3 regions of the Hydrogenophaga atypica genome follow, and region 3 is predicted to be linked to each of the others. Evidence: predicted binding sites of a transcription regulator. Region 3 holds the regulator's gene; each other region holds the start of a gene.

Region 1 (10,474 bases), on a different contig from region 3:
GCTCGTCCAGCGAGACACCCAACGCGCTCAAGAGCACGTCCAGCGCAGGCTCACCGTCCAGGCTCAGCACCACGTTGCGGTCGGCGGCGGTCACGCGGTGGGTGCGTCCCACCGGGTGGGCGCCTTGGGTCACCCGCGACACCAGCGCCACGTCAGGGCCAAAAGCCACACCACTCAACCCGCCATGGAACACCCCGCCGGCCGCACCCTGCCCGCTCAGGTGGCCGCCACTGCCCAGCGCAAACTGCACGGTGTCGCTGCGGCTGGAGGCCAGGCCGCCAAACACATAGCCGCTGGCGGTGCGCTCGGCCATTTCTGCGATCAGTTCGGCCACGTCAGGCGTCTGGGCGTCGGCGTGCAGCAAGGCGGTGTGGGCCACAAAACCGCCTGCGCCGCCATGGGCTGCGGGCAAGGGCGCCACGCCACTGAACACGCGGTACTGGTCGGGCGCCAGATCGCACAACATCACGGCCATGGCCGGTTCGTCAAAGTACTCGACGTTGGTGGCGGCAATGCCCACGCCCACGGTACCCGCCCAATCCGTCACCTCGGGCAGCTCGGCGCTCAGGTGGTCGAGGATGTCGTGCGCGGCCTCGGCGTAGTGGTCCGTGATGTAGAGCAGAGCCAGGCCGGGCGCACCGGCATGCTCAGGCAGGGCCAGTTGCGCACGCAGTTGGGCCAGCACCAGCGCGGCGGCCATGCGCCATTGCGGGTGGGTGGCATGGGCCAGCGCAAAACGTTTCATGTCACCCCGGGCGCTTTTTGACTGCGGCTTTTTTGGCCGTGGCTTTTTTGGCGGGCGCCTTGTTGGCGGCTGCCTTGCGGGCCGGCTTCTTGGCGGCAGGCTTGTCCAGCTCGGGCGACACGGCGCCGGGAATCGGCCAGGCGGCAGACTTGAGCGCGTTGCCACGGCCCCGCCCACCCACGCCCGTGACGGCCTTGCCCAGCGCGGCGGCAGCGCCCACTGTGTCCGACACCGTCTTGGCCACGTTGCCGGCCATGCCGGTGGCTGCCTTCATGGCCTCACCGGTCAAGCCGCTGGCCACGTTGCGGGTCACGTCCAGGCTCGACTGTTTGGCGGCGTCTTTCAGTGCGTTGCCAGCGATGGTCTGGAACTGCTGGCTCAGCGCCCCCCACCATTGCATGGGATCGACCACGCCGGGCATGGCCGGCGCGTCCGCGCTGGGGGCATGGGGTTTTTTGGCTGTGGCTTTGCGCGGCGCGGGCGGTGGTGCCGGCTCCGGTTCGGGCACGGGTTCTGGCGCCGGGGCATCGACGTGCACCGCAGGCGCCTGCGCGTGGTAGGCGCTGGGCGGTATTTCCAGCCCGGCAAACTGGGTAGGCGTGCGGCCGGCCACGCTGTGGGCGGTGCTGGCCACACCCGAGGCCACACCGGCCACGGTGTCGGCCGCCTTGATCTTGAGCGCGTTGGCCACGTCGCCCAGGCTGAAGTTCATGCCCTTCAAAGTGGCCAGCGTCATCTTCTGCACCTCCAGCGCCTGAATGGTGGCGCCCAGGGCCTTGCTGTTCTGATCGAGCCAGAAATGCACCGCCTTGAGTTCGTCGATGCGTTTGTCCAGCTCCTCCACGTTGAAGGTAGGCGCGATCCAGTTGCCCAGCGCGGGCATTTGCGGCAGGTTTTGCTGCACCCCCTGTGCCACACCCCCTGCGGCCTGTTTGGCCAGGCTCTGCAGGAAATCGAAACCCGGCACGTATTTGCCAAAACCCAGGGGATCGCTCATGACTTGCTCCGCGTTGTTTGCTGCGTGGAGCCAGCTTACCGCAAGCGAGAAGCGCTGACCATGGGGGACTTATCCCGGATGCGGTTGACGTGTGTCAAAGCGACCAACGCACCGGCGGCGCATGATGAAACCCAAGCAGCAAACACCTTCAGGAGACCCGATGAGCACCCCGATATCCGACACCTTTGGCGACCAGTTGCGCCAGATGCGCAGCGATGTGTTGGCCCAGCTGCGCGCCCAGCGCGGCGGGCGCATTGGCCGCGCCGAAGCCGCAGCCGAAGCGCGCGACAACGTGGGCGATGACTGGGCGCAGGCCGATGCCGAACGCGACCTCAGCATCGCGCTGGAAGAACGCGAATCCGCCGAGCTGGTGGCCATCGACGCCGCACTCAAGCGCATCGCCGACGGCAGCTACGGCCTGTGTGTGGACTGCGGCGTGTCGATCGCCACCGCCCGCCTGCACGCCAACCCCACCGCTCAACGCTGCGTGGCCTGCCAGGACAAGGCCGAACACGCCCAAGGCGGCGTGAACGCCCCCAAGATGTGACCCGATTTTTTGTTGAAACAGGAGCCCATTGAATGACCACTTTCCACGCCGTTGTCTGGATCGACCACACCCAAGCCCACGTGTTGATGTTCGACCGCGAGCACGTTGAAGCCCAGCGCGTCAAGGCACGCAGCCAACACACCCCCAAACACGGCCACGTGGGCGCCGACAAGGCCTTTTTTGAAGACGTTGCCCAGGCCCTGCAAGGCGTGAGCGAAGTGCTGGTGACCGGCCCGGCCAACGCCAAGATCGAGTTTCGCGACTTCTGCAAACACCACGCCCACGCGGTGGACAAAGCCATCGTCGACGTGGTGACGGCCGACCACCCCACCGACGCCCAACTGGTGGCCATGGCGCGCCAGTATTTCGTGAAGTTCGACCAGAAGGCCGCCGACCCGACACAGCGCTGAGCGCGGCACAGGCTGCGCTATCCTTGGGCGCATGAACACCCCACGCAGCCTGTTCCACTTCGCCTTCAACGTCACCGACCTCGACACCGCGCGCCGCTTTTACGGCGGTGTGCTGGGCTGCACCGAGGGCCGGAGCACCGACACCTGGGTGGATTTCGATTTCTTCGGCCACCAGATCTCGCTGCACCTGGGCCAGCCCTTCCCCACCGCCAACACCGGCCACGTGGGCGACAAGCTGGTGCCCATGCCACACTTCGGCCTGATCCTGGAACAAGCCACTTGGCAGGCGCTGGCCGACCGCCTGAGCGCCGCCGGCACCGACTTCGTGCTGCCGCCCCAGCTGCGTTTTGCCGGCCAGCCCGGCGAACAGTGGACCATGTTCTTCCGCGACCCCTTTGGCAACCCGATCGAGGTCAAGGGCTTCGCCTCGCTGGACACGGTGTACGCCACCTGAGGTTGCGGTGGACGGCCTGCACCTCACCGCCGATTTGCGCGGCTGCCGCTGCGACGGCACCTGGCTGACCGACGCGGACCGACTGCTGGCGCGTTGTGTGGCATTGGTGCAAACGGCTGGCCTGCAAGCGGTGGCGCAACTCGCGCACACCTTCCCCGCCACAACACATGGCCCCGGCGGCGTGACAGCCACGGTGCTGCTGGCCGAATCCCATCTGTGTGTGCACACCTGGCCCGAGCAGCGCGGCGCCACGCTGGACGTCTACGTGTGCAACCTGGGCGCCGACCATTCGGCCAAGGCGCACCAGCTGTTGTCATCGCTGCTGGTGCTGTTCGATGCAGAGCAGGTGCAGCAGCAGGCGTTGCAGCGCGGCAGCGTCAGCCCTTGAACCCAGCGATGGCAGCGCCCGCCAAGTGCCCGCGCGTGAAGGCCTCCTCAAACACCGAATAGCCCGACCAGTCGCTTTGCGCAAAGTGCAGCCGGCCCGCGCGTGTGGGCCACACCACCTGCGCGCCCGGCGTGGGCATGGCCATGGCGTGGCCGTAGCGGGTGATGTCCACGCGCTGCAACGGTTCACGCAGGTCGGGGTGGGCCACAGACAACTCGGCCAGCGCCTGGTCGCGCCAGTGTGTCCAGGGCTTGTCCAGCAAGGCACGCCGCGCCGCCGCAGCGGCGTCGCCCAGCGGCAGGTACCAGGTCAGCACCGTGGCGCCCCGGCGTGGGTTGAGCGACTGGTGGCTCGCGTCCACATAGCCCAGGCCGGCGCTCCCAAACAACACGTTGTCCCAGCTGGGGGGTGCGCCAGGGCGGTCGCGCAGCGGCGCGCGCAAGCGCAGGTTGGCCACCAGCCAGGGTGCATAGGTCAGACGCTGAGCGGCCTGGCGCACAAAGTCCGGCGGGTTCTGCAACACACGCGCCGCCACCAACACCGGCAAGGCCACCACACAACGCTCGGCCAGCCAGCGTTCAGTGTGGCCTGTGGCGTGGTCCAGCGCATCCACCGCCACGCCGTGTGGGTGCGCCTCGATGCGCAGGACCGTGCGCCCCGTGTGGATGCGTTCGGCGCAGGACAAGGCCAGGCGCTGCGTCAGCCAGGCGTTGCCTTCGGGCCAGGTGAGCACCGGCTCCGCGTCGGTGTCGCGCTCACCCGGCGCGTGAAAGCCGTGCCGGCTGGCAAAGTAGTGCAAACCGGCCCAGGCCGACACCACGACGGTGCCAGCACCGTAGTCGTCGCGGCAGGCGTAATCGAGGTACCAGCGCAGGTGACGGTCGGTCAACCCTTCGCGGTCGAGCCAATGCGCAAAGGTCTGGCCCGACAAAGCCTGCGTCAACGGTGTGATGGGCGCACGCAACGTGGGCATGGCAAACCGCGTCTGCGCCATCGCCTCGCGCACGAGGTGCGCAAAACGGCGGTACTGCGCCAGGGTGTCGGGCGGCACACCGTCCAAGGGCAGCAGGCCTTCTTGCCATTGGCCCTGAAAAAACAGCCGCTCCTGCGGGCTGTGGCACAGGTGGCGTTCGTCGTACACCCACCGGCCGGCCACCCGCTGGCGCAGGCCGAGTTCTTCCAGCAGGTCTTGCACCTCATGGGCGTTGTCACCGGGCAGTGGCAGGTAGTGCGCGCCCAGCGGGCAGGCCAGGCCGTCCATGAGGCCGGCGCGGGCGTTGCCGCCGGCTTGGTCTTCCAGCTCCAACAGGGCAAAGTCGTCCACACCACCCAGCCGAAGTGCGCGCGCGGCGGCCAGGCCGGCCACACCGCCGCCAGCGATCAGCACGCGGGTGCGGCGGGTGCGGTCTGGCGTGCGTGTGGTGGGCTCGCGCAGCACATGGCCGCGCTCGGGATGGGTGCCCACAAAACCGCCGGTGATCTCGGGTGTTTCGCCGCAACCCGCCAGGGCCAACGCGCCCGCAGCACCCAACAAGTCGCGCCGACGCAGCGTCATGTGGCGTGTCACGGCAGCGCCCGGCCCCATTCCTGCTCGTAGGTGTGCACCAGCACCTGGTTGGACAGGCGGTTCACCTCAGTAGGCACGCGGGCCATGTCGGCCGGAAAATCGAACAGCAGGCGCAGCGTCTCGGGCGTGAGGAAGCGCAGGCCTGGCGGCAACTGCGCAGGGGGCGTGTAGGGCCGGCGGCTGGCGATCACAAAGCCCCATTCACCAAAACTGGGCACGTGGGCGTGGTAGGGCGCGGTGCGCAGGCCCACCGACTCCATGGTGGTCACCACGGTCCAGAAGCTCTGGCGCGCCACCAGCGGCGAGGTCGTCTGCATGACCGCAAAACCGCTGGCCGACAGGCGCCGTTGCAGGCTGGCAAAAAAGGCGTTGGTGTAGAGCTTGCCAATGGAAAAATTGGTGGGGTCGGGGAAGTCCACCACGATGACGTCGAAGCTGTCGCCGTCCTGCTCCAGCCACTTGAACGCGTCGGTGTTGACGATGCTGAGCTTGGGCGAATGCAGGGCGTCGGCGTTGAGCGCGCGCAGCGCCGGGTTCTGCGAGAACAGGCGCGTCATGTGCGGGTCTAACTCCACCAGGGTAACGGACTCGACACCGGGGTAACGCAGCACCTCGCGCACCGCCATGCCGTCGCCACCACCCAGCACCGCCACGCGGCGCGGTGTGCCGCCGCCCTGCGCAAAAGCGGCCATGGCCGGGTGCACCAGGGCTTCGTGGTAACGGTATTCATCGCGCTCGGCAAACTGCAGGTTGCCGTTGAGGTAGAGCCGGTGGCCGGCGCGGCCGTGTGTCAACACGATGCGCTGCCAGTCAGACGACTCGGCCAACACGATACGGTCCTGGTAGAAGCGGTCTTCGGCCAAGGTGGTGAGTTGCTGCGCGCCGAACCAGCCGGTGGTGAGCGCGCCCAGCGTCAACACGGCAGCGGCCAGGTGGGCCAGGCGGTGTGGCAGCTCGTGGCGAAACAGCCACCAGGCCCACAGCGCCACAGCCGCGTTCATCAGCCCAAACAGCAGCCCGGTGCGAACCAGGCCCAGCTGTGGCACCAGCCACAGCGGGAAGACGACGGACACGGCCAGTGCGCCCAGATAGTCGAAGGTGAGCACCTGCGAGACCAGGTCTTTGAGCGCCACGTTGCGCTTGAGGATGCGCATGACCAGCGGGATCTCCAGCCCCACCAACGTGCCCACCACCAGCACCAGGCCGTAGAGCAGGAAACGGAAGCTGTCGGGCACAAACGCGTTGGCCAGAAACAGCGTGGCCGGCAGCAGCCCACCGATCAGTGCGACCAGCAGTTCAATGCGCAGGAAATGCGCCGGCAGCTGGCGCTCGAAAAACCGCGACAGCCACGAGCCGATGCCCATGGCAAACAAATACGTGCCGATGACGGTGGAGAACTGCAGCACCGAGTCGCCCAGCACATAAGACGCCAGGGCGCCGGCCGCGAGTTCGTACACCAGCCCACAGGCCGCCACCACAAACACGCTGGCCAGCAGCGCAACCTCGACCGGGCGCGGCGGGGCGCGCTCGGAACTACCCATGAATCGCTGCAGCGACGATGACGGAAATGCCCAGGCACATCGCGCCCACCACCACGCCCAGTGCCACGTTCTGTTTTTCCACCAGCTCTTCCCACAGGTTGTAGGGCGTGAGTTTGTCGATGACGATGAAGCTGAGCCAGAACACCAGCACGCCGATCAGCGCGTACAAGATGGAGCCAAAAACGGCACCGGCTCTCAACCATTCCATGCCCATGTGGACCTCCAGTCAAAAAGTTGTTGAAACGTTCATTTGTGGCCCCCACCGCTGGACCAGCCGCCAAACGAACCGCCCGAGCTGCGGTAGCTGCTGCTGCAGTTTTCCACCGCCGGGTCGCAGCTGCTGCAGCGGCTTTCCAGCATGGACAGCAGAACAAGCACCACGACGATGATGACAAAGGTGCGGAAGTTGCTGCCCACGCTCCGACTCACCGGCGAGGCATCGGCGCGTTCAAACAGCCCTTTTTGCGCCGCCAGGCCAAAGGCCTTGGCCACGGTGTCGGCGCTGAGGCGGTTGCCGCTGGACCAAGTCAGTTCGTTCTGCGTCTGCTCCAGGGACAACAAGGCCGGGCCATGGGCGAAATCGCGGTGGAAACTTTTCTGCCCGCGCTCGACCTTCCAGTAAAACTCACCGGCCACGTAGGTGGTTTCGGCGTTGTAGGCGTATTGCAGTTTGTAGTGGGTGCCCAGGTAGCTCGCGCTCTGGCCGTTGCCGGTCATGACGGGTGCGCCGGTGGTGGGTTTGACCACGCTCCAGCCGTCCTCTGCGTCCACCAAGAAGCAAAACCCGCGCTTGCGGTTGAACAGCAGGTACTCGCTCCAGCCAAAGTGCTCGTCATCGCCCGGCGCCTGGCCCATGCGGTGCTGGAAACCCACCACCTGCCAATGCACCCCTTGCAACTGGCCGCTGCTGCCCAGCGCGATGAGCGGGCGCACCGGCTCGTCTTGCGCGGCCTTGAGCAGCTCGTGCCCCAGGCCGGCGCTGAGGTCGATGATGCTGTTGCAGGATGCGCAGGTGACACTTTGGCTTTGCTCCAGCGCCACGTCCACCGGCGCGCCGCAATGCGGGCAATTGAAGTGGCGGCCCTTGTCGTCCCGAGTGGATTCGCTGCGCAGCCCCTGGAGCGCCAGGTCTTCGAGCCGCACCTCGCGCCCCAGCGACGCGCTGGGCGGCTGGGTGCCCCAGTCGAGACCACAGACCTCGCCACTGGCGCTGCGCAATTCCACCAAAGCAAAGGGCTGTCCAATGGGCGGCAGGTGCGACAACTCGCCCTCGGCCGCCGCCAGCGACACCGACTGGTTGAATGCCACTGTGTAGGTGGCGCCGTGGATGGCGGTCTGCGCGCCCACGCGCAGGTGCGCGGGGTCGGGCAGGTCGCGCCCGGCGTCCAGCGGCTCGCTGAACACAAAAGCACCGTTGTCCTCGCTCAGCGTGCCGGTGCCACCGTCGTCAAAAGCGATCTGCCACTCGGTCCAGCTGCCGCCCTCGTAGCGGTAGGCCAGGCGTCCCACCACGGTGAAGCCACGTTCAGCCCAGCGCCCGCTGGCCAGCAATTGCAGCGGACTGAAGTCGCTGAACACATCCGCCATTTTGCCCAGACGGGCCAGGTGGTCGCCCTCGCGCACCACGGTGGAGCGGCAAAAGCCGCACACCGCGTGGGTGGACTGGGCGCTGCGGAATTCAACCGGCGCACCACACCCCGGACAGGGCGCGCGGTAGCTGCGCTGGGCGTTGGTGTCGGCCACAGACAAGACAGACCGTCAGACCAGCTTCTTCAGCAGCTCGGCCTTTTTGGCGTCGAACTCCTCGGCCGTGAGGATGCCCTTGGCCTTGAGGTCGGCGAGTTTTTCGAGCAGCACCATCACCTCGTCGGGTTTGACACCCACTGGCGCGGCGGCCGCAGCGGCCGGCGACTGGGCGGCCGGGTTGAGGCCTTGCGCCAGGTTTTGCGCCAACACCTGGCCCAGGGCCACGCCGGCGCCCAGGCCCATGGCGTCACCGGCAATGCCGCTGCCACCGCCCGCCCCTTCGGCAAACTTGGGAATGGCCTGCGCCGTCTGGTACTGCATGAACTTGCCCATGTCGTTGCCGACCATGCCCATGCCAATTTTCTGGTCCAGGATTTTCTGCAGCTCTTCGGGCAGCGACACGTTCTGCACCGTCATGCCTTCGAGCTTGAGGCCGATCTTCTCGAACTCGGGCGCAAGCTGGGTGCTCAGTGCCTGGGCGAAAGCCAGCTGGTTGGCCGCCAAGTCCAGAAATGCGATGCCGCTGGACGCGATGGCGTTGCTGATGTTCTGCAACACCAGGCCGCGCAGCTGGCCGTCCAGATCGGCCACGGTGTAGGTCTCGCGTGTGCCCGAAATGTCGGTGTGGAAGCGCTTGGGATCGGCCACGCGGTAGGCGTAGTTGCCAAAGGCACGCAGGCGGACGGCACCAAAGTCGGGGTCGCGCACGGTGATGGGCTGGGGCGTGCCCCACTTCTGGTTCACCTGCTGGCGGGTGCTGAAGAAATACACATCGCTCTTGAACGGCGACTCGAACAGCTTGTCCCAGTTCTTGAGGTAGGTCAGCATCGGCAGCGTCTGGGTGGTGAGCTTGTACATGCCGGGGCCAAACACGTCGGCCACCTGGCCTTCGTTGACGAACACCGCCAGCTGCGACTCGCGCACCGTGAGCGAAGCGCCGTTCTGGATTTCCATGTCGCGCATGGGAAAACGCCAGGCCAGCGTCCCATCGCCCTCTTCCGTCCATTGAATGATGTCAATGAACTGCTTCTTGATGAAATCCATCAACGCCATGGTTCGCCTCCTCGCGAAAGTGTGGGTGCGCTGGAAATGATACGCGTCAGCCAGCGTTCAGCGGTGCGATCTCCTGATCGATGGCGCCAAAAATGCTCTGGCCGTCTTTGCCTTTCATCTCGATGCGGATGGTGTCGCCAAACTTCATGTACTCGGTCTTGGGCGCACCGTCTTGAATCGTCTCGATGGCGCGTTTTTCGGCGATGCAGCTGTAGCCCTTGGGCCAGTCCATGCGGCCGTCCTGCGCCACACCCGGGTTGCTCACGGTGCCGCTGCCCACGATGGAGCCGGCGCGCACGCGGCGCGTCTTGCAGATGTGGGCGATGAGCTGCCCAAAGTGGAACGTCATGTCGGGGCCGGCGTCGCACATGCCGACCTTGCGGCCGTTCCACGTGCTTTGCACCGTGAGGTGCACGCGCCCACCCTGCCAGGCATCGCCCAGCTCGTCGGGCGTGACGGCCACAGGGCTGAAGGCGGTGGCGGGCTTGCTCTGGAAGAAACCAAAGCCTTTGGCCAGCTCGTTGGGGATGAGGTTGCGCAGGCTGACGTCGTTGGCCAACATCAGCAGGCGCACGCCGGCCAGGGCCGCATCGGCGTCAGCGCCCATGGGCACGTCGCCAGTGACGACGGCGATCTCCGCCTCGAAATCGATGCCCATGGCTTCGCTGGGCACCACCACCGGGTCGCAAGCGCCCAGCAGGTCGTCGCTGCCACCCTGGTACATCAGCGGGTCGGTGTAGAAACTGGTCGGCACCTCGGCGCCGCGCGCGCGGCGCACCAGCTCCACATGGTTGATGTAGGCCGAACCATCTGCCCACTGGAAGGCGCGCGGCAAGGGCGCGGCGCACAGACGCGGGTCGAAGTTGAAGCTGTGGCGCGCCTTGCCGTGGTTGAGCGTGACATACAAATCCTGCAACTGCGGGGCGATGAAGTTCCAGTCGTCCAGCGCCTGCTGCAAGGTGTTGGCGATACCGGTGGCGTAGTGGGCGGTGCTGAGGTCGCGCGAGACAACAACCAGTTGGCCGT
Region 2 (10,474 bases), on a different contig from region 3:
CACGCTGCGCGTGACCGACCGCGACGTGGACAACTACCTGCAAAGCCAACCCGCCGCACCCGTGGGTCCAGAAGAAGTCAACCTGGGTCACATCCTGGTGGCGCTGCCCGAAAGGGCTGCACCCGCCGAGGTGGCTTCGCGCCTGGCCCGCGCCATGCGCGCCAGCGAACGCGCCTCAGCGGGTGAAGACTTCGCCAAGCTGGCGCAGGAGTTCTCGGAGGGACCCGAGCGCCAACAAGGTGGCGCCATGGGCTTGCGCACGGCCGACCGCTACCCCGAGCTGTTCATCGAATCCACGCGCAGCCTCAAACCGGGCGAAGTGGCCGGCCCGGTGCGCAGTGGTGCCGGCTTCCATGTGCTCAAAGTACTGGAGCGCAAAAGCACCACAACGGCCCCTGTCGATGCCACCGTCACCCAAACCCGCGCCCGCCACATCCTGCTGCGCGCGTCACGCCAGACGACGCCTCAGGCGGCGACCGAGCAGATGCGCAACTGGCGCAACGACATCGTCAGCGGCAAGGCCGACTTTGCGACCCTGGCCCGCGAACACAGCCAGGACGGCTCCGCCAAAGCCGGCGGCGATCTGGGCTGGGCCAACCCCGGCCTGTACGTGCCAGAGTTTGAAAACGCCATGAACGCACTTGCCCCGGGCGAGGTGTCCGAACCGATCATCTCGCGTTTTGGTGTGCACCTGATTCAGGTGCTGGAGCGCCGACAAACCAAGCTGGGCCTGAACGAAAAACGCGACGCCGCGCGCCCCCAGGTGCGCGAGGCGATGCTGGAGCGCGCTTACGCCGAGTGGGCACGCGACCTGCGCGCCAAAGCCTACGTGGAATACCGCGAGCCGCCGCGATGAAACACCAGGCCCGCAAACGTTTCGGGCAGCACTTCCTGAGCGACGGCGGCATCATCGATGCCATCGTCCAGGCCATCGGGCCGCGCCCCGGCGACGCCATGGTCGAAATTGGCCCCGGATTGGCGGCACTCACCCAACCGCTGGTGGAGCGGCTGGGGCGGTTGACCGTGGTCGAACTTGACCGCGACCTCGCGGCGCAATTGCGAAAGCACCCCCAACTGGAGGTGATCGAATCGGACGTGCTGAGGGTGGATTTCCGAGCGATGGCCGCTCAGAAAGGCCGGCTGCGCGTCGTGGGCAACCTGCCCTACAACATCTCAAGCCCCATCCTGTTTCACCTGCTGCCCGTGGCCGACGTGGTGCTGGACCAGCACTTCATGCTGCAAAAAGAGGTGATTGATCGCATGGTGGCGCGCCCGGCCACCGCACAGTATGGGCGCCTGAGCGTGATGCTGCAGTGGCGCTACGACATGGAGGACGTGTTGTTCGTGCCACCCGAAAGTTTTGACCCACCCCCTCGGGTGGACAGCGCGGTGGTACGCATGGTGCCGCTGGCCACGCCGCCCGCGCTCAACCCCCAACTGCTTGAAGACATGGTGCAGGTGGCCTTCAGCATGCGCCGCAAACTGCTGCGCCACAGCCTGGGCAAGTGGCTGGAAGCCCAACAGTTCAGCGGCACATTCGATCTGCAGCGCCGTGCCGAAGAAGTGCCTGTGCACGAGTACGTTGCGCTCGCACAAGCTGTGCAGACGTAAAAAAGCCGCTGCAGGTGCAGCGGCTTTTTTAGCAAGCGGCAGATCAGGCCGCAGCCAGCCAGTACCCGGCGTTGAACGGGCTGCTCATGCGCAGCGCCATGGGGCTCACGTCCACCAACTTGTCGGTGGGCATGGGTTCGTCGGCGGCCGCCTCCACGGTTTCGCCCTTGGGCGAGCGGGCCACGGAGAACGAGTAAAAGCAACGGAACGGGATTTTCCGGTCGGACCAGTAATCGGCCACGTCGCGGAAAATGTCGAGCAGCTGCTCGCGCGCTTCCTTGTCGAATTTAGCGTGGGCCGGAATGTGCTCCAGCACCACGATGAAACCCGTCTGCGGACCCGACTTGTGCACCAGGTCGGTCATGCTGTCGTAGAGCGCGTCGAAGTTCTTGCCGAACGTGGACGGCAGGGTGTACTGGGCGGCGATCAGGTCGAGCACGTCCTGCTTGCTCTGGGCCGTGGCCAGGTTGGCGTACAAAAAGTGGTGACCCAGCTGCTCCGCAGCCGCCTGAAGGTCTTTGATGCTGTAGGCGCGAATCGACTGAACGATGTTGGTGCGAACCGTACGAAGTGGCGTGTCCATCTCCGTCTCACTTTCCATAACTAAAAGTTAAAAATCTGTCTCCGATCACTGCACGATGCGCTTGAAGCTCGCGTAGTGGTCTTCGGTGTAATAACAGGCCTCTGGCGTCTGAACCTGGGTGCCACCACAAACGATGCGACGGGCACCGCGGTGGCTGAGGCCGGGGGTGGGCACCGTGTACTCGCGGTAGAAACCACGTTTGTGCCGGGGCAACAAACGCTCGCGGTTGCCAAACACCGTCCCGTCTTTCTCGTACCGGAAAGGGCCGCCTTGCCTGATCTGGACCATCACATCCCGTCCTTGGGGTGGCAACGCTGCCAGTGCGATGGTGTCCGACGGGGCGCGGGTGACCAGCGGGGAAGACGCCTCGGGCGAGGTGCGCGCCTGCACACCCAACACCGCAGCCACCGCCATCGCGGCCACCGCCACCCAGGCCTTGGCCCCAGCCTTTTTCCGGTTCATGAAAAAACCCTGCTCCTGACGCAATCAACCCGGTCCGAAAGCCCTGCCAACCATGTGTTGACCAAGGGTTTGCGAGCCCGGGTTAACCCTTAAATTCAAGCCTGTAAGTGTGCCTGAAATGCGACAGAAACGCAAGCCCATGCCCTGAAAGCGGGCAGGGCATCGCGGACAAAAATGCCGGGTTACAGAAAAGTTTGTGTGCGCAAACTTCTTTGATCAGGCTTGTCGCATCGCGTTGGCATCGGCCACCGTCAGCGCCGTCATGTTGACGATGCGGCGCACCGTGGTGCTGGCGGTCAGCACATGCACCGGTTTGGCCGCGCCCAGCAGCACCGGGCCAATGGCGATGTTGCCGCCCGCCGCTGTCTTGAGCAGGTTGTAGGCGATGTTGGCCGCGTCCATGTTGGGGAAGACCAGCAGGTTGGCGTCACCGCTGACGGTGCTGTTGGGCATCAGGGCCTTGCGGGCGGCACCATCGAGGGCCAGATCGCCGTGCATTTCGCCGTCCACTTCCAGCCAGGGCGCCTGCTCGCGCAGCAGCGCCAGGGTGCGGCGCATTTTGATGGCGCTGGGCTGGTCGCTGTTGCCAAAGTTGGAGTGGCTCAACAGCGCCGCCTTCGGCTGGATGCCAAAACGCAGCATTTCCTCGGCCGCCATCACGGTGATTTCGCACAACTCTTCGGCGCTGGGGTCGTGGTTGACGTGCGTATCGACCAGGAACACCTGGCGGCCAGGCAACATCAGCGCGTTCATGCAGGCGTAGATGCGCACGTCCTGCTGGGTGCTGGGGCTGCCGCCTTCCGCCTTGCCGATCACCTGGTCGATGTGCACCAGGTGCTGCTGGGTGGTGCCCCAGGTGCCGCAGATCAGGCCATCGACCTCGCCCTTGCGCAGCAGCATGGCGCCAATCAGCGTGAGGCGGCGGCGCATCTCGATCTTGGCCAACTGCACGGTCACGCCCTTGCGCTCCATGAGCTGGTGGTAGGTCTGCCAGAAGTCGCGGTAGCGGTGGTCCTGCTCGACGTTGACGACGTCGTAGTCCAGCTCCTCCTTGAGGCGCAAGCCGAACTTTTCGATGCGCTGAGCGATCACGGCCGGGCGGCCGATCAGCGTGGGCCGGGCCAAGCCTTCGTCCACCACCACCTGGCAGGCACGCAACACACGTTCTTCTTCACCCTCGGCGTAAGCAATGCGCTTGTTGGCGGCACGCTTGGCCGCCGCGTAGATGGGCTTCATCATGGTGCCCGAGGCGAACACGAAGCTTTGCAGCTTGTCTCGGTAGGCCGCCAGATCGGCGATGGGGCGCTGGGCCACCCCGCTGTCGGCCGCCGCCTGCGCCACCGCTGGCGCAATCTTCATCATCAGACGCGGATCGAAGGGCTTGGGGATCAGGTACTCGGGACCAAAGGCCAGCTTTTCGCCGGCGTAGGCTGCGGCCACCACCTCGCTCTGCTCGGCCTGGGCCAGCTCGGCGATGGCGTGCACGGCCGCAATTTCCATCTCATCGGTGATGGTGGAGGCGCCGGCGTCGAGCGCGCCGCGGAAGATGTAGGGAAAACACAGGACGTTGTTGACCTGGTTGGGGTAGTCGGTGCGGCCGGTGGCGATGATGGCGTCGTCGCGCACCGCCTTCACGTCTTCAGGAGAAATCTCAGGATTCGGATTGGCCAACGCCATGATGACCGGCTTGGCCGCCATCTTGGCCACCATCTCCTTCTTGAGCACACCTCCGGCGGACAGGCCCAGGAAAATGTCGGCGCCTTCAATCACCTGCGACAAGGTGCGCTGATCGGTCTTCTGTGCGAACTGGATCTTGTCCTCGTCCATCAGCTCGGTGCGACCGTCGTAGACCACACCGGCCAGGTCGGTCACCCAGATGTTCTTGCGCGGTATGCCCAGCTTGACCAGCAGGTTCAGACAGGCCAGCGCAGCGGCGCCAGCGCCCGAGGTGACCAGCTTGACGTTGGCAATGTCTTTGCCCACGACCTTGAGGCCGTTCATGATGGCCGCGCCCACGCAGATGGCGGTGCCGTGCTGGTCGTCGTGGAAGACCGGGATCTTCATGCGCTCGCGCAGCTTGCGCTCCACGTAGAAGCAGTCGGGCGCCTTGATGTCTTCGAGGTTGATGCCACCGAAGGTGGGCTCCAGCGAGGCGATGATCTCGACCAGTTTCTCGGGGTCTTTTTCGTTGATCTCGATGTCGAAAACGTCGATGCCGGCGAACTTCTTGAACAGCACGCCCTTGCCCTCCATCACCGGCTTGGACGCCAGCGGGCCGATGTCGCCCAGACCCAGCACGGCCGTGCCGTTGGTGATGACGGCCACCAGGTTGCCCCGGCTGGTGTACTTGAAAGCGTTGGCCGGGTCGGCCACGATTTCTTCGCAGGGTGCGGCCACGCCGGGCGAATAGGCCAGGGCCAGGTCACGCTGGTTGGTCAGCTGCTTGGTGGCGGCAATGGCCACTTTGCCGGGCGTGGGGAACTCGTGGTACTCGAGGGCGGCCCGGCGCAGCTCGGCGCGCTTGTTTTCCTGATCCTGTGACATGTGCGATGCGTCTCCAATGGGTTCGAGCCCGGCGCCTGCCGGCCCGAGGGTGCGCCATTGTAGGTGGGCATCCGGTGCAAACCCTAGTAAGCAAGACCACGTACACGGTGGTTTCGCTTTTGACTTTTTGTGCGGTAGCCCGGCAACCGTTTCGCCCTTGAAAGGCTGACGAAAAGTGTGACTCCTACAATCCTCCGCTGACCCCTTTTTGCACACTTTCTGCCCACTTGCCACCGCCATGAACTTCATCCGTTTCTCCGACCTGTGTGCCCAAGGCCGTGCCCAAGGCCAACGCGTCTTCATCCGCGCCGACCTGAACGTCCCGCAGGACGACAGCGGCGCCATCACCGAGGACACCCGCATCCGCGCCAGCGTGCCCTGCATCCGCCTTGCCCTGGACGCCGGTGCCGCCGTCATGGTGACCAGCCACCTGGGCCGCCCGGTGGAAGGTGAGTTCAAGCCCGAGGACTCGCTGGCCCCCGTGGCCACGCGCCTGGCCGAGTTGCTGGGCCAACCCGTGCGCCTGGTGGCCCACTGGGTGGACGGCGGCTTCGATGTGAAACCCGGCGAGGTGGTGTTGCTGGAAAACTGCCGCCTCAACGTGGGTGAGAAGAAGAACAAGCCCGAGCTCGCCGCCAAGCTGGGCAAGCTCTGCGACATTTTTGTGCACGACGCCTTTGGCACCGCCCACCGCGCCGAGGGCACCACCTACGGCATCGCCGAAACAGCGCCCATCGCCTGCGCCGGCCCACTCTTGGCGGCCGAGATGGATGCGATTGCAGCCGCCTTGCAAAACCCCAAGCGCCCGCTGATCGCCATCGTGGCCGGCTCCAAGGTGTCCACCAAACTCACCATCCTGCAAAGCCTGGCCAAGAACGTGGACGGCCTGATCGTGGGTGGTGGCATCGCCAACACCTTCATGCTGGCCGCCGGCCTGAAGATTGGCAAAAGCCTGGCCGAGCCGGACCTGGTGGGTGAGGCCAAGGCCGTCATCGACGCCATGGCCGCGCGCGGTGCGGCCGTGCCCATTCCCACCGATGTGGTGACGGCCAAGGCCTTTGCGGCCGACGCGCCGGCCACCGTCAAGAAGGCCAGCGAGGTGGCCGACGACGACCTGATCCTGGACATTGGCCCCGAGACCGCCGCTCTGCTGGCCCAGCAGCTCAAGGCGGCCGGCACCATTGTGTGGAACGGCCCGGTGGGGGTGTTCGAGTTTGCGGCGTTCGAGAACGGTACCCAGGTCTTGGCACAGGCGATTGCCGATTCCAGCGCTTTCAGCATTGCTGGCGGCGGCGACACGCTGGCGGCCATTGCCAAGTACGGCATCGAGAAGGACGTGGGTTACATCTCCACCGGCGGCGGCGCCTTTCTGGAGGTGCTGGAGGGCAAGACGCTGCCGGCGTTTGAGGTGCTGGCGCGCAGGGCGGGATAAGCCCCCACGCGCCGCCGCTGCGCGGGTCGCTGCCCCCGGGGTGTTCGCCTTGGGGCGGCCCGGCGGCGAAACTGACGCACAAAAACAACCGAGCTTGCACGGCGCACCGCCCACGCCAGAAATTGCTTGTGAACGGCATTGATTACGAACAGAATTAACAATCCGTTCATCCGTGGTTACATATGACCTGTGGGCCACGGCTGCATTTCAGCACCAGGAGGGACGCATGAAAATTTCCAAAGCCGTCGGTGTGACGGCAATCGCCGGCCTGTTGGCCACCCTGGCGGGTTGCGCGAATTCGCCCATTCCGCTGGCCCAGAACTTCGAGCTGACCTCGCAATACAAAGTGCGATCGGCCGGCCATTGGGATCTGGTGTCCAAAGACGTGGTGAGCCAGACCGCAGCCACCCTGGACAAAGCCGGCACGGGCAGCACGCCGGTGTACGTGCGTTTGCCGGCCAAGCCCAGCGCATTCGACCACGGCTTTCGCGAGTTCCTCATCACCAAGATGGTGCAAGGTGGCAAGCAGGTGCTGACCACCCCCAACCCCCAGGCGATGGAGGTGAGCTACCAAACCCAGGTGGTGCGCCACAACAGCCCGCGCCCCCATTTCATCCCCGGCGGCTTCACCATGTTGGCCGGCGGCCTGATGGCGGCCTATGGCCTGCGCCTGGAGCACTTGGACGCCAAACTGGCCGGAACACTGGTTGGCACGGGCGCGCTGGACTACGCCAACAGCGTCAATTCGGGCGGCCCCACCGCCACCGAACTGATCCTGACCACCACCGTCACCCGCGGTGGCCAGTATGTGGCGCGCAAGACCGATGTGTACTACCTTGAAAACGTGGACGCCCCCCTGTTCATGAACACCGCCATGCAGAACATGAACTACAAGGTGGTGTCGCAATGAGCAAACGTTTTGTGCTTGCGGCGGTGGCCGCCGCCGTGTTGTCGGCCTGCTCCAGCCCCGCGCCGGTGCGCACCGAACCCACCTACGACGAAGCGGCCAAAAGCGCCTTCATCGTCAGCAGCCAGAGCGCCATCGACAAGCTGCTGGCAGGCGTCAACCGCGAGTCCATTGGCCAGTCGCCGGTGCTGGTGGCCACGGTGGTCAACGTCAACGACCTGTCGCGCGCTGCGCCGCTGGGCCGCACCCTGTCGGAGCAGTACGCTTCGCAGATGGTGGCCAGTGGCCTGCATGTGAAGGAAATCAAGTTGCGCGGCGATGTGTTCGTGAAGGAAGGTGCGGGCGAACTGCTGCTGTCGCGCGAAATCAAGGACATCGCCAAGTCGCACAACGCCTCCATGGTGCTGGTGGGCACCTACTCGACCGCCGCGAGCTTCACTTACGTGAGCCTGAAGCTGGTGCGCACGGAGGACGGCCGCATCCTCAACGGCCACGACTACGCCCTGCCCAACGACCGCGACGTGCAACGCCTGCTGGCCGTGCAACGCTGACGGCGTTTTGACGCACCAACAGCAAGGGGGCCCTCGGGCCCCCTTTGTTTTGGGTTGTCAGAACCGCATCAAGGCCTCATGCGGCCGAGGGCAGCGCCATGGGACCGGTCGCCCGGCCACGGAAGTCGGTCCAGCACTGGCGCGTGAAGTCGTACAACTTGCAGGCGCGGGCGGTGTCGAAATACCAACCCCACGAAAACGGTTGCACGATGATGCGCTCGGGCAGCAGGTGCTCCAGCGTCTTCTGGGCTTCTTTCAGGCGGTAGAGCGGGATGCTCATGTCCACGTGGTGGGCGGTGTGCTCCATGATGTGGTGGACCAGCGCGCCAATGCGCAGCGGGAAGGTGAGGTGCACGGTGGTGGACACAAACGGCTGGGCGCGCTGCCAGGCGGCGCGTTCGTTGTGCCACTTCACGCGCACATGGGTGTGGTGACCGTAGATGACAAAACCCACCATGTGGAACCAGAACACCAGCGGCAACACCACGCCACACAGCAGCAGCAAAGCCACCGACTGCCCGGTGGCCAGGGCCAGGGCGGTGATGGCTGCGGCCCACAACAGGGCGAAACCACTGACCAGCAGGCAGTCTTTGGTGAAGATGGACCGGTGCGTACCGCCCGACTGTGCCGGGCTGGGGAACATCATCTTTTTCCACCAGATTTCAACCATGTAATAGACGCCTGGCCCCCAGCCACTGCGGTACAGGCGCTCCAAGGCGCGACGCGCTGGCGGCAAGGCCTGGTATTCCTCTTGTGTGAGCGGCGCCCAGACGAAGTCCACACCTTTGAGATTGGTGAAGCCATGGTGCACCACGTTGTGGCCCATGTCCCACAGGCTGTAGGCGGTCAGCGAGGGCAGGAAGGCGATGCGGCCCAGCCACTTGTTCAGGCGGCGGTGCGGCGTGAGGCTCTGGTGGCAGGCGTCGTGGCCAATGATGAAGAGGCGCCCGATGACAAAACCGGCGGCCAGGCCACACAAGGCCTTGAGCCAAATCACATCGGCCAGCACCACGCCAGCCAGCAGGCCCAGCCACAAGGTGTAATCCAGCGCCAGCAGCCAGAAGGCGCGCCAAGTGACCCGTTCGGACAAGGGGATCAGCCAGGAGCGAATGACCTTGCGATGGGGCAGCGGCTCGTCCGGGCTCAAGGGCGCGGGCAATTCTGCAGCAGTTGTATCACTTGAATGGTTCATGGCAAAACGCGGCCAACCCGCGTTGGAGATCAAACAAACCCGGCGATGCTAGCCCGCGCACTGTGTCCAACATTTGACGCAGATCGAAAACTGTGCGTTTTGAACCACGTCCGCAGGCGGGTACCGACCAGCGGCGTTCAGGAGTCGAACCAGTCCGGGTCGTTGGCCACCTTGGCCAACTCTTCGCTGAGCACCTTGTTCATCTGCGCAAACAGGATGAGCTTGCGCGTGGTTTCCCGCAGTGTGTCGGCCATGCGCTTGGAGATGGCCAGCAGCAAACGGGAACCCACCGCCGGATCGTCTTGCAAAAGCTGCAAAAAATCCGCCCGCGACAGCACCCCCACTAACATGTCCGTGTTGGCCACACAACTGGCCGAACGGGGCCCACCGTCCAGCAACCCGAGTTCACCAATCAGGCTGCCCGGTCCCATGACCCGCACCACCAGGTGGTCGTCATCGTCTTGCAGCGAGCTGTTGTGCACCGACAGATCGCCCTCCAGCACGAGCAGCATGTGGTCGTTGTGCACCGCCTCACCTTCACGCACAAACTCGCAGCCCGCTTCGATCACCCGGGGCTGCAGATAAGCCACGATCTTGATCGCGTCCTCCAGGCTCAAGGTCTGCAACGCCGTCGGCGTGACCAACAGCCGCGCGGCGCGTTCGTCAGCGTTCATGTCAGGAGAGAGGTCTTCGACAGCCATGGCAGATCTCCTGGTCATTTTCGCAGCCATCTGGCGCCAGCGTGCAAGGTTTACATACAACCCGCCCGATGCCGTGAAACCACCATGTAACTCGCCGCGCAGATAATGGAAACTTGATTACAACAACCCCTGACGGGACGGAGACACACATGCCGCAGCGCGCCACCAAAATTGTTGCCACCCTGGGCCCCGCGTCCAGCGACCCGGCCTTGCTGGAACAGATGATCCGACACGGCGTCAACGTGGTGCGGCTGAACTTCTCGCACGGCAAGGCCCAAGACCACATCGACCGCGCCAACCTGGTGCGCCAGGCCGCACAGCGCGCGGGCCGCGAGGTGGGCATCATGGCCGACCTGCAAGGCCCCAAGATCCGCGTCGGCAAATTTGCCGAAGGCAAGGTGATGCTGGAAAACGGCGCGCCCTTTGTGCTGGACGCCGAACGCACCGAACCCGGCGACATCAACGGCGTGGGCCTGGACTACAAGGAACTG
Region 3 (10,474 bases):
TCCTGGGTGGGGCTTGGCGCGATCTCAAACAGGGCAGGGTGGGCATGGACACACCGGTGTCGGTGGGCATTCTGGTCACGTTTTTTGTCAGCACGGCAGCCACACTGGAGCCCACCGGCCCGTGGGGTTCCGAGGTGTGGTTCGATTCGCTGACCATGTTCGTGTTTTTTCTGCTCGGCGGTCGCTACCTGGAACTGAAGGCGCGCGACCGCACGGCCGGTGCGCTGGATGCCATGGTCAGCCGCCTGCCCGAAACCTGCGAGCGCGAACTGGCCGATGGCCGCTGGGAGCAGGTGGCGGTGCGCCGCTTGCGGCAAAACGATGTGGTGCGCATCCCGGTGGGCCAGGCTTTCCCGGGCGACGGCGTGCTGCTTGACCCTTTGGCCAGCGTGGACGAAGCCTTGCTGACCGGCGAGGCGCGCCCGGTGCACCGCGTTGTTGGCGAGGCGCTGGTGGCGGGCAGCTTCAATTTGGCCGGTCCGGTCCGCGTGCGCCTGACGGCGGTGGGTGCCGATACCCGTTTTGCCCAAATTGTGGCCTTGATGGAGCGCGCTGCGACCGAAAAACCGCGTCTGGCGGTGCTGGCCGATCGCATCGCGGCGCCCTTTCTGATGTTGGTGTTGCTGGCCGCCGCTTTTTCCGCCTGGTACTGGTGGGACACCGATGCGCACCGCGCCATGGCCACCGCCGTGGCGGTGTTGATCGTGACCTGCCCCTGCGCCTTGTCGCTGGCCACGCCAGCGGCAATGCTGGCCTCGGCCGGTGCATTGGCGCGCAAGGGCGTGCTGGTGCGGCGCCTGCAGGCGTTTGAGGCGCTGGACGGTGTGGACGTGGTGGTGTTCGACAAGACCGGCACCCTCACCGACGACCAGGCCCGGCTGACGGCCGTGTTCACCCGCCCCGGCGTTGCGCGCGAGCAGGCGCTGGCGTGGGCGCGACCGCTGGCGGGCGCCTCGCGCCACCCGGTGTCGCGCGCCATTGCCGGTGCTGCGGGTGAGCACGCGCAGGTCGCGGGCACGGTCACCGAATTCGCCGGGCAGGGTTTGTTGTGGCAGCGCTCTGACGGCAGCGAACTGCGCCTGGGGTCTGCCCGCTTTTGTGGGCTGGATGAGCAGGTGCTGGCGGCACATGGCGTGCCGGCGCCCGAGGCGCCACATGCCCACCTGACCGATGCCCAGGGCTGGCTGGCCACGTTTGTGCTTGACGAATCGCTGCGCCCCGACGCCGCCGCCACGGTGGCGCGGTTGCAGGCCAGTGGCGTACAAACGTGGCTGATCTCGGGCGACCACGAGGCGGCGGCCTGGCGCATTGCGCGGGCGGTGGGCATCACCCACGTGGTGGCCGGTGCCAGCCCCGAACAAAAGCTGGCCGAACTGCTGGCGCTTCAGGCCCAAGGTCACAAAGTCGCCATGGTGGGCGATGGCCTCAACGACGGCCCGGTGCTGGCGCGTGCCAACGCCTCCATGGCGCTCGGCCACGCCCTGCCGCTGGCGCAGGCGCAGTCGGACTTGGTGTTGCAGGGGGGGCGCCTGGCCGATGTGGCCGACGCGCTGGTCCAATCACGCGCCACCATGCGCATCGTGCGCCAGAACCTGGTGTGGGCTGGCGTCTATAACGCCGTGTGTGTGCCGCTGGCGCTGTTGGGCTGGATGCCCCCCTGGCTGGCGGGGCTGGGCATGGCCGCCAGCTCCTTGTTTGTCATTGCCAACGCTTTGCGGCTGTCCCGCCGTGGTGAGGCCGCAACACCGGTCGCTGCGGCGCCCATGCCTGCCCCGGTGGCCGGCTGATCTGGAGCCCTATCCCCATGGACGTTCTTTACTTGTTGATTCCGCTCTCGGTGGTGCTGGTGCTGGGCATCATTGCCTTGTTCTGGTGGGCCTTGCACAGTGGCCAGTTCGACCACGTGGAGCGCGAGGGCGAGCGCATTCTGGATGGCGATTGACCTAGGTCAATCCCTGATATGTATCTGCCGGTGACACTCGGCGCAGGATTATTGAGAGGAGTTTCTGTATGTCTGTGAACTCGAAGACCGCCCAGGCGGCGGTCTACAACGACAAGGTGGTCAGGCAATTTGCCATCATGACCATCGTCTGGGGCGTCGTCGGCATGTTGGTGGGCGTCATCATTGCCGCCCAGCTCACGTGGCCAGAGCTGAACCTGGGCATTTCCTGGTTGAGCTACGGTCGTTTGCGCCCGTTGCACACCAACGCCGTGATTTTTGCCTTCGGTGGCAGCGGCCTGTTCGCCACCAGCTACTACGTGGTGCAACGCACCTGCCAGACACGGCTGATTTCCGACAAACTTGCCGCCTTCACCTTCTGGGGCTGGACAGGGGTGATCGTGCTGGCCGCTGTGTCTCTGCCGCTGGGCTACACCCAAGGCAAGGAATACGCTGAACTGATTTGGCCCATCGACCTGCTGATTGCGGTGGTCTGGGTGTCGTATGCCATCGTGTTCTTCGGCACCATCGGCATCCGCAAGGTGCGCCACATCTACGTGGCCAACTGGTTCTTCGGCGCCTTCATCATCGCCGTGGCCTTGCTGCACATTTTCAACAACATCCAGTTGCCCACCGGTCTGCTGCATTCCTACTCGGTCTACGCCGGTGTGCAGGACGCCATGGTGCAGTGGTGGTACGGCCACAACGCGGTGGGCTTTTTCCTCACCGCCGGCTTCCTGGGCATGATGTATTACTTCATCCCCAAGCAGGCCGAGCGCCCCGTTTACAGCTACCGCCTGTCCATCGTCCACTTCTGGGCGCTGATCTTCACCTACATGTGGGCCGGCCCACACCACCTGCACTACACCGCGCTGCCCGACTGGGCGCAGTCCATCGGCATGGTCTTCTCGCTCATCCTGCTGGCCCCCAGCTGGGGCGGCATGATCAACGGCATCATGACCCTGTCGGGCGCCTGGCACAAACTGCGTGACGACCCCATCCTGCGCTTCCTGATCGTGTCCCTGTCGTTCTACGGCATGTCCACCTTCGAAGGCCCGATGATGTCGATCAAGACCGTCAACGCCTTGAGCCACTACACCGACTGGACCGTGGGCCACGTGCACTCGGGTGCCCTGGGCTGGGTGGGCCTGGTGACCATGGGTTCGATGTACTACCTGATTCCGCGCCTGTTTGGCCAGAAGAAGATGTACTCGGTGCCTGCCATCGAACTGCACTTCTGGGTCGCCACCATCGGCATCGTGCTGTACATCGCCGCCATGTGGATTGCCGGTGTGATGCAGGGCCTGATGTGGCGCTCGGTCAACGCCGACGGCAGCCTGACCTACACCTTCGTCGAGTCGGTCAAGGCCACCTTCCCGTTCTACGTCATCCGTTTGTTGGGTGGCCTGCTCTACCTGGGCGGCATGCTGGTCATGGCCTGGAACGTCTGGAAGACGGCCAGCGCCGGTCTCAAAGCCGGTGGCGTGCCCGAGGTGCGCATTCCCGCCGTCAACCCCGCACACGCTTGAGGACCTGACCATGGCTGACAAAGAAATCAAGGGTTTCACCCACGAGCGGATCGAAACCAACAACTTCCTGATGATCGTGCTCATCACCTTGGTGGTGGCCGTGGGTGGTCTGGTGGAAATCGTGCCGCTGTTCTTCCAGAAGTCCACCACACAGGCGGTGGAAGGCCTCAAGCCCTACACCGCGCTGCAGATTGCCGGGCGCGACATTTATGTGCGTGAGGGTTGCTACAACTGCCACTCGCAGATGATCCGCCCCTTCCACGCCGAGACGCTGCGTTATGGCCCCTATTCGGTGGCCGGCGAGTTTGTGTACGACCGCCCGTTCCAGTGGGGTTCCAAGCGCACCGGCCCTGACCTGGCCCGTGTGGGTGGTCGCTACAACGACGAGTGGCACCGCATCCACCTGAACAACCCGCGCGACCTGGTGCCCGAGTCCAACATGCCCGCTTACCCGTGGCTGGAGAAGGCCCCCGTGGGTGGTGCCGACCTGCCCAAGCGCATGGCCGTGCTGCGCACACTGGGCGCGCCCTACACCGACGAGGAAATTGCCGGCTCGATCGAGTCGGTCAAGGGCAAGACCGAAATGGACGCCCTGGTGGCCTATCTGCAGGTGCTGGGCACCGCTGTCAAGTAAGGGGTCGGCGCCATGGACATCAACGACTTCCGCAGCGCGGTCACCGTGCTGAGCCTGCTGCTTTTTGTGGGCATCGTGGCGTGGGCCTGGTCGCGTCGCAACCAGGCCGACTTCGAAGCCGCCGCCCAGCTCCCGTTCGAAGATGAGCAGGACCGCTGAGCCGCGCAACGCACAAGGAAAAACATCATGAGCGACTTCACAAGCGAATTCTGGCACCTGTATGTGGCCGGGCTGACCGTGGTCAGCATCATTGCCTGTCTGATCCTGTTGTGGATCTCGGGCACCACCAAGGTCAACGCCAGCAGCGACAACACCACCGGCCACGTTTGGGACGAAGACCTGCGTGAAATGAACAACCCGCTGCCCCGGTGGTGGATTTACCTGTTCATCCTCACCTGCGTCTTTGGTTTTGTGTACGCGGCGCTGTACCCCACCCTGGGCAAATTCCAGGGCACGCTGAACTGGTCGTCCGCCGGGCAGCACACCGATGAGGTGAAAAAGGCGGTCGATTCGACGGCGCCCTTGTACGCCAAGTTCAATGGCCAGCCGCCCGAGCAGCTGGCGGGTGACGCCCAGGCCATGGCCGTGGGTGAGCGCCTGTTCATGAACAACTGCGCCCAGTGCCACGGCTCTGACGCACGCGGCAGCAAGGGCTTTCCCAACCTCGCCGATGCCGACTGGCTGTGGGGCGGTGCGCCCGACGCGATCAAGACCACCCTCAACGAAGGCCGCCAGGGCGTCATGCCACCCATGGCCGCTGCGGTGGGTTCGGCCGAAGACGTGCGCAACCTGGCCCAGTATGTGTTGAGCCTCTCGGGCAGCCCGCACGACTCCATCCAGGCCTCGCTGGGCAAGTCCAAGTTCGGTGCCTGCGCCGCCTGCCACGGCATGGACGGCAAGGGCAACACCGCCATGGGCGCACCCAACCTGACCGACGCCGTGTGGCTGCATGGCTGGGGTGCCGACGCCATCATCAAGATGGTCAACGAAGGCAAGCACAACGTGATGCCGGCACAAAAGGGCAAGCTCAGCGATGAGCAGATCCACGTGCTGACGGCCTATGTGTGGGGCCTGTCCAACAAGCCCGCCGCCAAGTAACCCGGCCCCCCGAGTGGAGCGTCCCAACGGGCGCTCCCCCAGAAAGCAGACGTTCCCGTGAGCACCAGCGACAGCAACAGCAAGGTCATCCCCATCACGCCGGTGGCACCCGACGGTGCGGACGAGGTGATGGTGTCCCTGTACGAAAAGAGCAAGAAGATTTATCCGCGCTCGGTGCAGGGCTTGTTCGTCAAATGGCGTTGGGCGCTGGTGTGGCTGACGCAGCTGGTTTTTTACGGGCTGCCTTGGCTGGAATGGAACGCACGCCAGGCGGTGCTCTTCGATCTGGAAGCGCGCCGCTTCTTCATTTTTGGCCTGGTCCTGTACCCGCAGGATTTCATCTACCTCACCGGCCTGCTGGTCATCTCGGCGCTGGCCTTGTTCCTGTTCACGGCGGTGGCTGGGCGGGTGTGGTGCGGCTACGCCTGTCCTCAAACCGTTTACACCGAAATTTTTCTCTGGATAGAGCGCAAGGTCGAAGGTGACCGCTCGGCCCGCATACGGCTGGACGAGTCAGCCATGTCGGTCCGCAAGCTGGGCAAAAAATCGCTCAAGCACACGCTCTGGATCGTGTTGTCCTTGTGGACCGGGTTCACCTTTGTGGGCTACTTCACGCCCATCCGTGAACTCAGTGCACTGACCCTGGCCGGTGCCTTGGGCCCGTGGCAGACCTTCTGGATTTTCTTTTATGGTTTTGCCACCTACGGCAACGCCGGTTTCATGCGCGAGCAGGTGTGCAAATACATGTGCCCGTATGCGCGCTTCCAGAGCGCCATGTTCGACAAGGACACGCTCATCGTCACCTACGACGAAAAACGTGGTGAGCCACGTGGTGCGCGCTCCAAGAAGGCCGATCCCAAGGCCTTGGGCCTCGGGTCTTGTGTGGACTGCACCCTGTGTGTGCAGGTCTGCCCCACCGGCATCGACATCCGCAAAGGCCTGCAGTACGAATGCATCGGCTGCGCGGCCTGCATCGACGTGTGCGATGACGTGATGGATAAGGTGGGCTACCCACGGGGCCTCATCCGCTATTCCACCCAGAACGCGGTGGCCAATGGCTGGACACAAGCCGAAATCATCAAACGTGCGGTGCGCCCGCGTGTGCTGGTGTACACCGCCATCCTGGGCCTGATCTGTGTGGCCGTGGGCGTGAGCCTGTTCATGCGCACGCCGCTGAAGGTGGACGTGATCCGCGACCGTGGCGCGCTGGCGCGCCTGGTGGAGCAGGGCCGCATTGAAAACGTGTACCGCCTGCAGGTGATGAACGCCACCGAATCGACCCAGTCTTACCAGCTGGCCGTGAGCGGCCTGGAGGGGGTCACGATCGCTTCCGAGACCAGCATTGAAGTGCGCTCGACCGAAGTGCGTTCGGTGGCCGTGCGTGTGCAGGTGCCGCCGGGCGTGGCGCCGGGCTCGCACCCCATCCATTTCGACGTTCGCTCCACCGGGGCCGATGTGGCCCAGGTGAGCGAAAAAGCCGTATTCCTGGTGCCACGCTGAACTTGCCCGTTTAGAAAGACCCCCATGACAACTGCCCAAGCCCTCAAGAACCCGCCCGTGGCCCGCGCCTGGTGGCGTGAGCCCTATGTCTGGCTGGTGATCGGCGGCCCGGCCGTGGTGGTGGTGGCCGGTATTGCCACCGCCATCATTGCCATGACCAACCCCGACCCTGTGCTTGACCGCAGCGCGCCGCAGACCCGCACGGCGTCACCCGACGAAGCCTTCAAGCTGGCGCCCGCCGGCCAGGCACGCAACCACGCCACCACCGCCACGGTGCCCGTGAAGCCCTGAGCCCCGGGGCCAGACCGACAAACAACAAGGAGACTGCGATGCGCCTGCAACGCCTGATGTGGATTGCGTGGCCGGCCTTTCTGGTGGCCGGCGTGCTGGAGATGGTGGTCTTTGCGATGGTCGATCCGGACGACCTGCACCGCATCGGCGGCGGCGAGCTGGGCTGGTCGCGCCAGGCGGTGTACACCGTGAGCTTTTTCTTCTTCTGGGGTGCGACCATGGCGTCCAGCGCGCTCACCACGCTGTTGGCCATGTCACCTTTCGAGGTGAACCGCTGCCCCGTGCCGCCCGAAGAGCGCCCCGCCGACTGCGCGCGCGAGGGCAACTGCTGCTGAACTGATCAGTTGCAGACCTGGGGGTTCACGATGCGCTTGAGCGCTTCCGTGTCGAGGATCTTCACGTAACGCTGCTTGACCTCGATGACGCCGTCCTCGACGAACTTCGAGAAGGTGCGGCTCACGGTCTCCAGCTTCATGCCCAGGTAGCTGCCGATTTCCTCGCGCGTCATGCGCAGGATCAGCTCGGACTGCGAGAAACCCCGCGCGTGCAGGCGCTGCACCAGGTTGAGCAGAAAAGCGGCCAGGCGTTCCTCGGCGCGCATGCTGCCCAGCAGCAGCATCACCCCGTGGTCGCGCACGATCTCGCGGCTCATGATCTTGTGCACGTGGTGCTGCAAGGTGTTGAACTCGCGTGAAAGCGTCTCCAGCTGGTCGAAGGGCATGACGCAGACTTCGGCGTCTTCCAGCGCGATGGCGTCGCAAGAGTGCTGGTCGGACACGATGCCGTCCAGGCCGATGATCTCGCCCGTCATCTGGAAGCCCGTCACCTGGTCGCGCCCATCGGCGGTGGTGATACAGGTCTTGAAGAAACCCGAGCGAACGGCGTAGAGCGAGGTGAAGCGGTCACCCGTGTTGAACAGGGCCGTGCCACGTTTGATGCGTTTGCGGGTAGAGATCACGTGGTCCAGCTTGTTCATCTCGTCGTGGCTCAGGCCCATGGGCAGGCAGAGTTCACGCAAGTTGCAACTGGAGCAGGCGACCTTGATGCTGTGTGCGTCCATGGTGCGATTGTCAGGTGTTTCCCCATGTTAGCGGAAAACATCATTCACATTTGGAGGGGGTTGACCCAGATCAAGGGCAGAAAGCCCCGTGTCAGGCACAGTTCCTCCCACATTGGAGATGCCCCGACATGCACGTGATTGACGAACAACTGCTGCGCCGCTTTGACGTGCCTGGGCCGCGCTACACCTCGTACCCGACGGCCGACCGTTTTGTGGAAGCCTTTGGCGAGGCCGATTACATCCAGGCCTTGGAGCAGCGCCGCGCCGGCTCGCTGGCATTGCCGCTGTCGCTATACATCCATGTACCTTTTTGCGAGTCGGTGTGCTACTACTGCGCCTGCAACAAGGTCATCACCAAACACCACAGCAAATCGGCCGAGTACCTGCGCTACCTGGCGCGTGAGCTGGACCTGCATGTGCAGCACTTTGGCCGTGGCCACCACGTGTCGCAACTGCACATCGGCGGCGGCACGCCCACCTTCTTGAGCGACGCGGAACTGAGCGACCTCATGCACACCGTGCGCCGCCATTTCAACTTGGTGCCCGGTGGCGAATATTCGATTGAGGTCGATCCACGCACCGTGACCGAACAGCGCCTGGAGCACCTGCACCAACTGGGTTTCAACCGCCTGAGTTTCGGCGTGCAGGACTTCGACCCCGCCGTGCAGAAAGCGGTGCACCGCGTACAACCCGCCGAACAGGTGTTTGCCCTGGTGGCGGCCGCCCGCCGCATCGGCTTCGAGTCGGTCAACGTCGATCTGATCTACGGCCTGCCGCTGCAAACCCCCGAGTCGTTCGCGCGCACTTTGAGCCAGGTGGCCCAGTTGCGCCCCGACCGCATCGCCCTTTACGCCTACGCCCATTTGCCGGCGCGCTTCAAGCCGCAACGCCGCATCGTGGCGGCCGAACTGCCTGCGCCCGCCGACAAGCTGTCCATGCTGTCGCAATCGCTCGACGCCTTCAGCGAGGCCGGTTATGTGTACGTGGGCATGGACCACTTCGCCCTGCCCAACGACGCCTTGGCCGTGGCCAAGCGACAGGGCCGGCTGCACCGCAACTTCCAGGGCTACAGCACCCAGCCCGACTGCGACCTGATCGCGCTCGGCGTGTCGGCCATCGGCCGCGTGGGCGCCACTTACAGCCAGAACGCCAAGACGCTCGACGAGTACTACGACGCCCTCGACCAGGGCCGCCTGCCCATCGTGCGTGGCATGGCGCTCACGCGCGATGATCTGGTGCGCCGCACCGCCATCATGGCGCTGATGTGCCAGGGCCGGTTGCTGTTTGAGTCCATCGAACTGGGTCACCTGCTCGACTTCCGAAGCTACTTCGCGCGCGAACTGGAGCAACTGCAGGATTTCGAAGCCCAGGGGCTGGTGACCATAGACGACCAGTGCATCGAAGTGACCGAAGCTGGCTGGTACCTGGTGCGCGCCATCGCCATGGTGTTCGACAAACACCTGCGCGTGGACCAGGACCGCGCCCGCTTCTCGAAAATCATCTGAGGCCGCAGCGCTGCCGTGGTGGACAGCCTATTTCCCATCCCCGCGCACCACGGCGTCGAGCCGCCGCACCAGCCCTTCCATGGCCTCGGCCGGCACCTGGGCGTAGCCCAGCAGAAAGCCCCGCCAGGGCTGGGCGCGCAGGCCCACTGCGTGCAAGCTGAGCGCCGGAGCCACGATGCCCTGCTGATCCAGCAGGCGCGCGCTCAACGCCACGTCGTCCGCGCGGTCGTCGTGCAGGCGCAGCGCCAGGTGCATGCCCGCCGAGCCGCCGTAAACGGTGGCCACGTCGCCCAGCCGCCGGGTGAGGGCGGCCGTGAGCGCATCGCGGCGTTCGCGGTACAGGCGGCGCATGCGCCGCAGGTGCAGGCTGAACTGCCCGCTGTGGATGAATTCGGCGAGCGCCAGCTGGTCGGCCGCGCGCCCGCGTGGCGCGGTGCGGTCCAGCATCGCGGCCAACGCAGGCGCCAAGGTGGCGGGCACCACCATGAAGCCCATGCGCAGCGCGGGGAACAGCGTCTTACTGAAGGTGCCCAGGTAGACCACGGGCGCGTCCGCCGCCAGCCCTTGCAGGCAGGCCAGGGCCGGGCCGTCGTGGCGGAACTCGCTGTCGTAGTCGTCCTCGATCACCAGCGCGCCCGCCTGGCGCGCGCCCTCGATCAGGGCCAGGCGCCGTGCCAGGCTCATGACGCTGCCCACGGGGTACTGGTGCGAGGGCGTGGCGTAGATCAGCCGGGGGCGCTGGCGCTGCCAGTCGCCGGCGGTGGGGGCCATGCCCTCGGCATCCACCACGATGCCTATGGTCCGGAGCTGCGCCGCGCGGAACGCCGCCACCGCGCCCTGGTAGCCGGGGTTTTCCACCCACACCTTGTCGCCCGCGTCGGCGAAGGCGCGGGCGCACAGGTCCAGGCTGGCCTGGGT

What was found. Region 3 encodes FNR, which switches genes on or off when oxygen is low (the NO sensors DNR and NnrR bind a similar motif). Its sites were predicted from a motif close to TTGATNNNNATCAA; they were not measured.
Region 1: ACFQPB_RS04020 (TraR/DksA family transcriptional regulator) is a predicted target of FNR. The motif match lies at 1,827-1,840, and genes of this name have one in related genera.
Region 2: ACFQPB_RS09435 (fatty acid desaturase) is a predicted target of FNR. The motif match lies at 9,356-9,369, and genes of this name have one in related genera.

The regions. Positions count from the first base shown of each region.
Region 1 covers NZ_JBHTCA010000002.1:343,405-353,878, forward strand. Annotated here, with positions in the region: gene ACFQPB_RS04010 (FIST signal transduction protein) at 1-745, opposite strand, end outside; gene ACFQPB_RS04015 (PhaM family polyhydroxyalkanoate granule multifunctional regulatory protein) at 747-1,742, opposite strand; gene ACFQPB_RS04020 (TraR/DksA family transcriptional regulator) at 1,903-2,289, shown strand; gene ACFQPB_RS04025 (hypothetical protein) at 2,322-2,699, shown strand; gene ACFQPB_RS04030 (VOC family protein) at 2,731-3,153, shown strand; gene ACFQPB_RS04035 (S-adenosylmethionine decarboxylase family protein) at 3,161-3,541, shown strand; gene ACFQPB_RS04040 (FAD-dependent oxidoreductase) at 3,531-5,096, opposite strand; gene ACFQPB_RS04045 (polyamine aminopropyltransferase) at 5,105-6,649, opposite strand; gene ACFQPB_RS04050 (DUF350 domain-containing protein) at 6,642-6,863, opposite strand; gene ACFQPB_RS04055 (DUF4178 domain-containing protein) at 6,896-8,392, opposite strand; gene ACFQPB_RS04060 (SPFH domain-containing protein) at 8,408-9,448, opposite strand; gene ACFQPB_RS04065 (fumarylacetoacetate hydrolase family protein) at 9,495-10,474, opposite strand, start outside.
Region 2 covers NZ_JBHTCA010000005.1:103,349-113,822, forward strand. Annotated here, with positions in the region: gene ACFQPB_RS09395 (peptidylprolyl isomerase) at 1-856, shown strand, start outside; gene rsmA (16S rRNA (adenine(1518)-N(6)/adenine(1519)-N(6))-dimethyltransferase RsmA) at 853-1,611, shown strand; partial or broken gene ACFQPB_RS09405 (barstar family protein) at 1,799-2,212, opposite strand; gene ACFQPB_RS09410 (guanyl-specific ribonuclease) at 2,240-2,656, opposite strand; gene ACFQPB_RS09415 (NADP-dependent malic enzyme) at 2,873-5,200, opposite strand; gene ACFQPB_RS09420 (phosphoglycerate kinase) at 5,439-6,632, shown strand; gene ACFQPB_RS09425 (hypothetical protein) at 6,859-7,542, shown strand; gene ACFQPB_RS09430 (FlgO family outer membrane protein) at 7,539-8,090, shown strand; gene ACFQPB_RS09435 (fatty acid desaturase) at 8,167-9,282, opposite strand; gene ACFQPB_RS09440 (cyclic nucleotide-binding domain-containing protein) at 9,420-9,983, opposite strand; gene pyk (pyruvate kinase) at 10,133-10,474, shown strand, end outside.
Region 3 covers NZ_JBHTCA010000004.1:140,218-150,691, reverse strand. Annotated here, with positions in the region: gene ACFQPB_RS07395 (heavy metal translocating P-type ATPase) at 1-1,787, shown strand, start outside; gene ccoS (cbb3-type cytochrome oxidase assembly protein CcoS) at 1,805-1,942, shown strand; gene ccoN (cytochrome-c oxidase, cbb3-type subunit I) at 2,011-3,468, shown strand; gene ccoO (cytochrome-c oxidase, cbb3-type subunit II) at 3,479-4,102, shown strand; gene ACFQPB_RS07375 (cbb3-type cytochrome oxidase subunit 3) at 4,115-4,261, shown strand; gene ccoP (cytochrome-c oxidase, cbb3-type subunit III) at 4,289-5,200, shown strand; gene ccoG (cytochrome c oxidase accessory protein CcoG) at 5,330-6,700, shown strand; gene ACFQPB_RS07360 (nitrogen fixation protein FixH) at 6,725-6,991, shown strand; gene ACFQPB_RS07355 (hypothetical protein) at 7,030-7,326, shown strand; gene fnr (fumarate/nitrate reduction transcriptional regulator Fnr) at 7,332-8,051, opposite strand; gene hemN (oxygen-independent coproporphyrinogen III oxidase) at 8,180-9,556, shown strand; gene pdxR (MocR-like pyridoxine biosynthesis transcription factor PdxR) at 9,584-10,474, opposite strand, start outside.